DNA from 2 places in the Streptomyces sp. NPDC046716 genome. Region 1 is predicted to be linked to the other one. Evidence: riboswitches for the same ligand, from Rfam matches in the RefSeq annotation. Region 1 holds a riboswitch; the other holds the start of a gene.
The links. Region 1 has a riboswitch for cyclic di-AMP ahead of ABZ930_RS20355 (M23 family metallopeptidase). Riboswitches for the same ligand answer to the same signal wherever they lie in the genome.
Positions count from the first base shown of each region.

Region 2: linked by a shared signal. The riboswitch ahead of ABZ930_RS28470 (LysM peptidoglycan-binding domain-containing M23 family metallopeptidase) and the one ahead of ABZ930_RS20355 (M23 family metallopeptidase) in region 1 are both predicted to bind cyclic di-AMP.

Region 1 covers NZ_JBEYYU010000025.1:98,280-102,931, forward strand. Annotated here, with positions in the region: gene ABZ930_RS20340 (alginate lyase family protein) at 1-306, shown strand, start outside; tRNA gene ABZ930_RS20345 (tRNA-Met) at 354-427, shown strand; gene ABZ930_RS20350 (PP2C family protein-serine/threonine phosphatase) at 582-1,691, shown strand; cyclic di-AMP (ydaO/yuaA leader) riboswitch at 1,907-2,043, shown strand; gene ABZ930_RS20355 (M23 family metallopeptidase) at 2,055-3,089, shown strand; gene ABZ930_RS20360 (aldo/keto reductase) at 3,240-4,193, shown strand; gene ABZ930_RS20365 (PrsW family intramembrane metalloprotease) at 4,204-4,652, opposite strand, start outside.
Region 2 covers NZ_JBEYYU010000044.1:23,344-27,995, reverse strand. Annotated here, with positions in the region: gene ABZ930_RS28490 (aspartate aminotransferase family protein) at 1-174, shown strand, start outside; gene ABZ930_RS28485 (XRE family transcriptional regulator) at 262-870, shown strand; gene ABZ930_RS28480 (DUF6126 family protein) at 867-1,013, shown strand; gene ABZ930_RS28475 (tyrosine-protein phosphatase) at 1,039-1,839, opposite strand; cyclic di-AMP (ydaO/yuaA leader) riboswitch at 2,219-2,390, shown strand; gene ABZ930_RS28470 (LysM peptidoglycan-binding domain-containing M23 family metallopeptidase) at 2,396-3,145, shown strand; gene ABZ930_RS28465 (SGNH/GDSL hydrolase family protein) at 3,357-4,142, shown strand; gene ABZ930_RS28460 (TetR/AcrR family transcriptional regulator) at 4,166-4,652, opposite strand, start outside.

The DNA.
Region 1 (4,652 bases):
TCGCACATCGCCGAGACCGCCTGGCACCAGGGCGTCGATCTGTACGGCGAGGTGAAGGACCGGCTCAGGGCCGCGCTGGAGTTCCACTCCAAGTACCAGCTCGGCGCCGCCGCCCCGTCCTGGCTGTGCGGCGGCAAGGTGCAGCGCGACATGGGGCCCGACACCGAGGTCGGCCTCAGCCATCTGCGCGGCCGCCTGAAGATGGAACTTCCGCAGACCGAGAAGCTGACCCGCAAGGAGCGGCCGGAGGGAACCGACGACCTCTTCGTGGCCTGGGAAACCCTGACCCACGCCACCGCCGCCTGACGGATTCGCGTTCTCTCCCCCCGATGGCGTAGAGTCAGGTTCACCGACGCGGGGTGGAGCAGCTCGGTAGCTCGCTGGGCTCATAACCCAGAGGTCGCAGGTTCAAATCCTGTCCCCGCTACTGACAGCCGAGGCCGGAATCTCCCAGAGATTCCGGCCTCGGCTTTTGCGCGGGCGTCCCCCGTACGGCCCACACCAGGTCGCCGCGGCCGCCCTCCCCGGGAACCCTTGACGAGACGCCGGAAACCGGGCGCGGACGTGGCAGGAGACCAACGGTGGGGAAGCGCGGAGGGCGGCACAGATCGGTGGCGGACGCCGCCGGCACCCGGTGGTTCCTGCGGGCGCTGCCGGTCCTGCTGATCCTCGGCGGCGCCCTGTACGAGTACGTCACCCCCTCCGGCTTCTCCGGCGCCCCGCTGTTCAGCGCCGCACCGTTGGTAGCCGCCCCGTTCTTCCCGCTGCGCAGCACGATCCTGGCCGGGCTCGGATCGGTCCTCGCCATCCTCGTCGTCCACTTCAGATACACGCACCGGGTCGGCACCGACATCGTCACCGAGATGACCACCGTGGCCACCGTCTGCGTGCTCGCCTGCTTCATCAACCAGATCGTGCGGCGCAGCAACGAGCAGCTGGACTCCGCCCGGCGGATCGCGCAGGCCGCCCAGTTCGCCGTACTGCCCGAACCGGCCGACCGGATCGCCGGTCTCGCCATCGCCGCGCGCTACGAGGCCGCGCAGGCCGGCGCCTTCATCGGCGGTGACCTGTACGCCGTCCAGGACACCCCGCACGGGGTCCGCATCATCGTCGGTGACGTGCGCGGCAAGGGCATGGGCGCGGTCTCCGCCGTCGCCGTCGTCATCGGGGCGTTCCGGGAGGCCGCCGAGCAGGAGGGCAGCCTGGAGGCGGTCGCCCTGCGCCTGGAGCGGGCGCTGGCCCGCGAGGGCACCCGGCGGGACGGCATCGACGACTTCGAGGGCTTCACCACCGCCGTGCTCGCCGAGATCCCGCACGGCGAGCACCGCGTCCGCATCGTCAACCGCGGCCATCCCGAGCCGATCCTGCTGCTGGACGACGGCACCGTCCGGATGATCCCCGTCGTCGACGGGGTGGGGGCGCTGCCGCTCGGCATGGGGGAGCTCGGGAGCTGGCCTGACCGGGTCGTCGAGGCCGAGTTCCCCGCCGGGACCACGCTGCTGCTCTACACCGACGGGCTCTCCGAGGCGCGCGACGCCGCGGGCGTCTTCTACGATCCGGCGGCCCGGCTGGCCGGGCGGATCTTCCCCGGGCCCGAGGAGCTGCTGCTGGCCCTCGCCGGGGAGGTGCGCGCGCACACCGGTGGCGGCGCGACGGACGACATGGCGCTCCTCGCGGTGCGGCGGCCGTGACTCTCCGCAGATGTTCCGGATAACAATTGACGAACCGTCAGAGAAGTGGCCGGTTCACAGCATCGGTCAAGTCGACCCGTTCCGACCGGCCTTGACCCGTTAAATCCTGGCCAAAGACGTGAACGATCAGTAGGAACAGCTTGGAATTACTGTCGGCTGTCTATTAACGTTCGATAACGCAGCGCGGTCGTCCCAGCCGTCACCAGCGACGGCTCCGCGCGCACGCGCTTAATCCCGCAAGGGAGCCGGGGAACCACCAACTTGGGGTGAATCGGGCATCTTTGGGTGCTCGTAGGAGACCTTCCTGCTCCGAACCCGTCAGCTAACCCGGTAGGCGAGAAGGAAGGAAAGGAGAGCGCCCCCGTGGCGTCGAACCGGCCTGCCCCCGAGTTCTCCTCACTGAAGGACCCGTCGAACGAAGCGTTCGGCCCCCAGCCGGAGAGCTGGGAGGAGTGGAACCCCACCGAGGAGTCCGTCCGCCCCGTCCGCGGCCGGCACCGCGTGGCCCGGCAGCGCGGAGGACTCGCGCGCAGCTCCACCGTTCTGGGCGTCGGCGTGATCGCCGCCGTCGGCGCGGGCGGCATCGCCACCGCGCAGGGCGGCAAGCCCGCCGTCCACATCTCCATGCCCGACCTGTCGGCGGTGAAGGACTCGCTGCCCGCGGCCAAGTCGCTGCCCGGCGTCGGCGCGCTCATATCCGACGGCTCCGACAGCTCCGACTCCACGGTCGCCGCCCCGCTCACCACGGTCGGCAGCGGCACGTCGGACGCGGGCGAGGCGCTGCGCACCCGGATCCTGGCCCAGGCCGAGACCCAGCAGGACGCCGCCGACGCCGCCGCGAAGAAGGAGGCCGAGGAGGCCGCCGCCAAGAAGGCCGCCGACGAGGCCGTCGCCAAGAAGGAGGCGGCAGACAAGAAGGCCGCCGCCGAGAAGAAGAAGGCGGAGGAGGAGGCCAAGAAGAAGGCCGAGGCCGAGCGCCTCGCCAAGCTGGCCAAGAGCTACAAGCTCCCCGTCGCCTCCTACACGATCACCGGCACCTTCGGGCAGCCCGGCGCCATGTGGTCCTCCGGCTATCACACGGGCCTGGACTTCGCCGCTTCCACGGGTACCCCGATCTACGCGGTCCACTCCGGCACCGTCACGGAGGCCGGCTGGGCGGGCGCGTACGGCTACCGCACGATCATCACCCTCGACGACGGCACCGAGCTGTGGTTCTGCCACCAGTCGTCGCTCAACGTCAGCGCGGGCCAGAAGGTCACCACCGGCGATGTCATCGGCCGCGTGGGCGCCACCGGCAATGTCACCGGACCCCACCTCCACCTGGAGGTCCACCCGGGCGGGGACGCCACCGGCATCGACCCGGCCGCATGGCTGCGCGAGCGGGGCCTGACCCCCTGAGAAGCCGGCCGGCCGGTCCGTTCGCATCCTGAACTCCGGCGGTCCTGGCGGCAACCCCCCGACGCCAGGGCCGCCGGTTTTGCCTGCCCTTGGGGCGCGTACCGCCGGATACGTGGAATGCCGTGCTCCGGAGGGGTGTTGAACTGGAGCATGACTTCTTCCGTACTGCGCCCCCTCGGCTCCTCCGGCCTCGATGTCTTCCCGCTCTGCCTCGGCGGCAATGTCTTCGGCTTCTCCGCCGACGAGGCCGCGAGCTTCGAGGTGCTCGACGCCTATGTCGCGGGCGGCGGCAACTTCATCGACACCGCCGACTCCTACTCGGCCTGGGCGCCGGGCAACAAGGGCGGCGAGTCCGAGACCCTCATCGGCAGGTGGGCCAAGGCCCGCGGCCGCCGCGACGACGTCGTCATCGCCACCAAGGTCGGCCGCCACCCCGAGTTCCAGGGCCTGCGCGGCGACAACATCAAGGCCGCCGCCGACGCCTCGCTGCGCCGCCTCGACACCGACTACATCGACCTCTACTACACGCACTTCGACGACGACGAGACGATCCCGGTCGAGGAGATCATCGGCGCGCTCGACGAGCTGGTGCGGGCCGGCAAGGTCCGCCACATCGCCGTCTCCAACATCTCGCCGGAGCGCCTCCAGGAGTCCCTGGACTTCTCCGACCGCGAGGGGCTGGCCCGCTACGTGGCCATCCAGCCGCACTACAACCTCGTCTCGCGCGACACCTACGAGGGCGCCCGGCAGGACATCGCCTCGCGCGCGGGCCTGGGCGCGGCCCCGTACTGGGCGCTGGCCTCCGGCTTCCTGACCGGCAAGTACCGCCCCGGCGTCAGCGTCGACAGCATCCGCGCCGACAAGGCCGGCGGTCACCTGGAGACCGAGCGCGGCCGGAAGGTCCTCGCGGCGCTCGACGAGGTCGCGCAGGCGCACGACGCCGAGGTCGCCACCGTCGCGCTGGCCTGGCTCGCCGCCCGGCCCACCGTCACCGCGCCGATCGCCTCCGCGCGCACCGCCGCACAGCTGCCGGCGCTGATGGCCGTCGCCGAGCTGGAACTGACCGAGGCCGAGCTGACCCGGCTGACCGAGGCGTCCGCCTGAGGCCCGGAACCTAGGAGCGGTACGGGTTGTACGCGGGGCCGCCCGGCATCGGCGGCACCGCGTACACCGACGGCCGCCAGACCGGGACCGGGGCCGCCGCCCGCGAGCCGTACGCGAGGGCGGGCCGGGCGGTGGCGCGCCGCTCCCACAGCGCCTCGAGCAGCTCCCGCTCCCGTGCGACGAAGTCGGCGCCGGCCCGGCCCCTGCGCCCCCGGCGCCGCAGCAGGGCCAGCGACGTCGCGTACTCCTCGTACGCGGCGACCGACTCCGCCGCCTGCCTGCCGCCGTAGTGCGCGGCGTACTCCCGTGCCAGGCGCCGCGCCTTCAGCGAGCCGAGCGCGAACGGTTCGGGGAGGGTGAGCCAGCCCGCCGCGACGTACGCGGGCAGCTCCTCGCGCACGGTGCGCAGCTCGCGCTGGCGCACGTACACCGCGAGCCAGGTGATCAGGCCGAACACCG
Region 2 (4,652 bases), on a different contig from region 1:
TCCGGGGACCATCTCGAGGTCATCAAGCTGATCCCGCCGCTCGTCCTGGACGAGGCGGACGTCGAGCGGTTCGTCGAGGCGTTCACCGCCGTCATGGACGACGCGCACGGCGGCGGCGGAATCATGTGGGACTTCGGGAAGACCCTGGTGAAGCAGGCGGTCGCCATCCGCTGAGGACACCTCGAGATCGAGCGCCCCAGGGGCCTTGCCTCTGAGGCAATAAATTTGCCTCTCGGGCAGGGCTCTGGCTGAATCGTCGGTATGAGCCCTGCCCTCCCGGAGGAGGCTCCGGAACCCCCGGAGCTGCCCGCCGTCGCGCCCCAGCTGCGCGCCCTGCGCCGTCGAGCCTCCCTCACCCTGGAGGCCGCGGCCGGCACGGCCGGTCTGTCACCGGCCCATCTCTCCCGGCTGGAGACCGGACAGCGCCAGCCCTCGCTGCCGATGCTGCTCGCACTCGCCCGCACCTACGGTACGACGGTCTCCGAACTGCTGGGCGAGGCCCCCGCCGATCGCGACGCCGTCGTGCGCGCCGGGACCATGGAGGCGACCGAGGCGGGCGGCTGGACCTATGTCCAGGCCGGCGCCTCGGGACGCGGCATGCAGGCGCTGCGGGTGCACGTCCCGTACGGCGCCCAGGGCGACATCGTGCGCGTGCACCCGGGCGAGGAATGGCTCTACGTCCTCGAAGGGCGGCTGCGGCTGCGCCTCGGTGACACCTCGTACCGGCTGGGGCCGGGGGACAGTGCGCACTTCGACTCGCTCACCCCGCACCGCATCGCGGCCGCGGACACCGGCGGGTCCGAACTCCTCTTCGTCCACACCTTGCTGCAGAGCCCGACCACCGCACTGTGCCTGGGAGGCATGTCATGAGTGACGCACAGCGGCCGGGCGGCCGCGACATCGAGGACAAGCTGCCGCGCGGCATCTGGGTGCGGGTCCTGATCTACGTATTCGTGGGACACGCCTTCGCCGCGTTCGTCTACCTGCTGTTCACGCTGGGCGGGAACCGCTGAGACCGCCGGGCCGGTCCTCCCGGTCTCAGTCGACCAGCCGCTCGCGCAGCCGGTCGCGGTCGGCCGCGCCGAGCTTCAGGCCCTCCGAGAAGTAGCGGTCGGTGGTGCCCCACGTCTGCTCGATGGTCTCGAAGGCCGCGTGCAGATACTCGGCGCGCGCGTCGAAGAGCGGCGCGAGCAGCTCCATGACCTCGGGCGCGTAGGCGTCGCCCGTGGCGCCGCCGGCGCGGCGGATCTTGTAGCGGCGGTGCTTCTCGTTCGACTTCAGGTAGTCCGCCTCGATGGCGTCCCGCTCGACGCCGACGGCGAGCAGCGTCACGGCGATCGACAGGCCCGCGCGGTCCTTGCCGGCCGCGCAGTGCATCAGGGCGGGCATGCTGTCCTCGGCCATCGCGTGCAGGACCCGGCTGTGCTCGGCGGTGCGGTCGGTGACGATGGCCCGGTACGAGGTGATCATGCGCTGCGCCGCCTGTCCGTCGGAGAGCAGCGTCCGCAGTTGGTCTATGTCGCCGTCGCGCACCATCTTCCAGAACTCGGCTCCGTCGGCCGGGTCGGTCAGCGGAAGATTCACGTTGCGCACGCCGGGCAGCTCGACGTCGGCGCCCTCCAGCTTCTGGTCCGCCGCGTTGCGGAAGTCGAAGACCGTGTGCAGGCCGAGGGTGGACAGGAACGCCGCGTCCTCGGCGGTGGCGTGCGCGAGGTGGCCGCTGCGGAAGAGCACGCCGGGCCGTACCCGCCCGCCGTCCACGGTCGGCAGGCCGCCCACATCGCGGAAGTTGCGCACTGCGGTCAGTTCGGGCTCGGTGGACGGGGCGTGCTGCGTCACGGGGGCTCCTCCGAATCGGGCGCTCCGGCGCCGCTCGCCGGTGGGCCTGCACCTGACGATACGACATCGATTCCCCGGGCAACCATGTGTCTGATTTATCCAGTTCTGCGCCAACTATCCACAAGTGAAGGGGGATTGCGGACGGCCGCGTGAGCGGGCTCATAGCGGTGACCGTGCGTGGCGGTTCCCGTCGCCGCCGGACGACGGAATTCCCGCAGGTATGGCGTTGGTAAAGGTGCGGGCGCGACAGAGGGTCACACAGAAATCCCTCAGTTGATCAAAGAAAACCCCGAAATTCGAATTCGGTGTTTGTCGCGGCCGGTTGCGCTGCTTTACGGTCACCCATCACACCGGACGGAACGCCTAGTCCTGCCGCCGCCCGGAGTTCCCACCACGACCCGTGACGGCAGGAGCGGGGGACCCACAGGCAGTACGCCGCCGAGGGATTTCCCGACGTGGCTCGGGGTGCAGCCGGTCCCCTTCCCGGGAGGCCGGCCGGACATCTCCAGTCCGAACCCGACAGCTCACCTCGCAGGCGACGGAGAGGAAAAGCGTCATGCCCGCACAGGGGAAGCACCGCCGCCCGAAGACCCGCCGCGCCACCCGCGCCGCTGCCCTCGCCACCGTCGGAGGGGCCGCGCTCGCGCTGCCGCTCATCGGCGCCACCGGGGCGCAGGCCGCGGACTCCGGCAGCACCACGTACACCGTGAAGTCCGGCGACACCCTGGCGAAGATCGCCAAGAGCCAGAACGTCGACGGAGGCTGGCAGCAGCTCTACAAGGACAACAAGAGCGTCATCGGCGGCAACGCGTCGCTGATCACGCCCGGCACCGAGCTCACCGTCGGCGGCGCGAGCGGGACGTCCGCCACGGCCACCCGGGCGAGCACGGCCTCGACCGGGTCCGGCTACGTGAAGCCCGTCGAGGGCTCCGTCGGCACCCAGTACCACTCGTCCGGCGCAATGTGGTCCAGCGGCTACCACACGGGCACCGACTTCGTGGTGGCCACCGGCACCCCGATCAAGGCCGTCTCCAACGGCACCGTCGTCTCGGCCGGCGACGGCGGCGCGTACGGCAACCAGATCGTCATCAAGAACGCCGACGGCTACTACTCCCAGTACGCCCACCTCTCCTCGGTCGGCGTCTCCGCCGGCCAGACGGTCACGGCGGGCCAGCAGATCGGCCTCTCGGGCGCGACCGGCAACGTCACCGGACCGCACCTGCACTTCGAGATCCGGACGACCGCGAGCTACGGCTCGGACGTCGACCCGGTCGCCTACCTGCGGAGCCACGGCGTCACCCTCTGACCCCCGGCACACCCCACGCGCCCCACGCGCCACACCCGGCCCCCAGATATTCCCTGGGGGCCGGGTGTGCTTTCTCACCACTCGTCAACCCCTGGTTACGGTCGCGTAGGTCACACCTCGGGGTGAAAGATGTGTGGTCGTGGCAAACGAATCGAGAGCACTCACGGACGCAGTGAACCCGGCCGACGCGACGGACGCGCACGACAGCGGGCTGATCCGCTCGTACGCCGCGGTGGGGGACAGCTTCACCGAGGGCGTCGGGGACCCCGGCCCCGACGGGACCTTCGTCGGCTGGGCCGACCGGCTCGCCGTCCTCCTGGACGACCGGGCCCCCGAGGACACCTTCCAGTACGCGAACCTCGCCGTACGCGGCAAGCTCATCGACCAGATCATCGAGCACCAGATCCCGCGGGCCGTCGAGCTCGCCCCGGACCTGGTGACCTTCGTCGCGGGCGGCAACGACATCATCCGGCCCGGCACCGACCCCGACGACGTGGCCGAGCGCTTCGAGAAGGCCGTGGTCCGGCTCACCGAGGCCGCGGGCACCGTCCTGGTCGCCACCGGCTTCGACACCCGCGACGTCGCCGTCCTCAAGCATCTGCGCGGCAAGATCGCCACGTACAACATGCACGTACGGGCCATCGCCGACCGGCACGGCTGCGCGATGCTCGACCTGTGGTCGCTCAAGTCCATCCAGGACCGCAGGGCCTGGGACGAGGACCGGCTGCACCTCGCCGCCGAGGGCCACACCCGGGTCGCGCTGCGCGCCGCGCAGGCCCTCGGTATCGAAGTGCCCGCCGACCCCGAGCAGGCCTGGCCGCTGCTGCCGCCCCGCGGCACGTTCGAGGTGCGGCGCGACGACATCCACTGGGCCCGGGAGTTCCTGGTGCCCTGGATCGGGCGCCGGCTGCGCGGCGAGTCCTCCGGCGACCGGGTGCAGGCCAAGGGGTTCCTCGACCCGCACGAGATCAAGCTGCAGCTGGAATCCGCGTCCTGAACCGTCGCCGCGGGAGTGGGGAGTCAGCGCCCTGACGTCAACTGGGCGCGCTCCAGGCCCAGTTCGCGGGCCAGGGCCTCGTCCACCCATTCCTGGGCGCGGGCCCGGGACACGGCGCCCTGGTACGTGGTCATCTGCACGGCGAGGCCGTCGAGGAGGGCCGTCAGGCGCAGCGCCGCACCCATCGGGTCGGGGCAGCTGAACTCGTCGGCCGCCACGCCTTCGGCGACGACCTCGGCGAGAGCCGCCTTCCACTGCTTGTCGAGGTCGCGGGCGACCTCGCGCAGGGCGGGCTCGCGCAGCGCGGCGGCCCAGCCCTCGATCCACAGCCGCCATCCCTTGGCCTGGCCGGTGGGCGCGTACCAGCGCACCGCCGCGCGCAGCCGCTTGAGCGCCGTGGTCCGCCGGCCGAGCAGTTTGTGGAGACGGGCCAGGTCGTCCTCGGCGGCGTAGGTGAACGCGGCCGAGACGAGCTTCTCCTTCGTCGAGAAGTGGTACAGCACCAGGGCG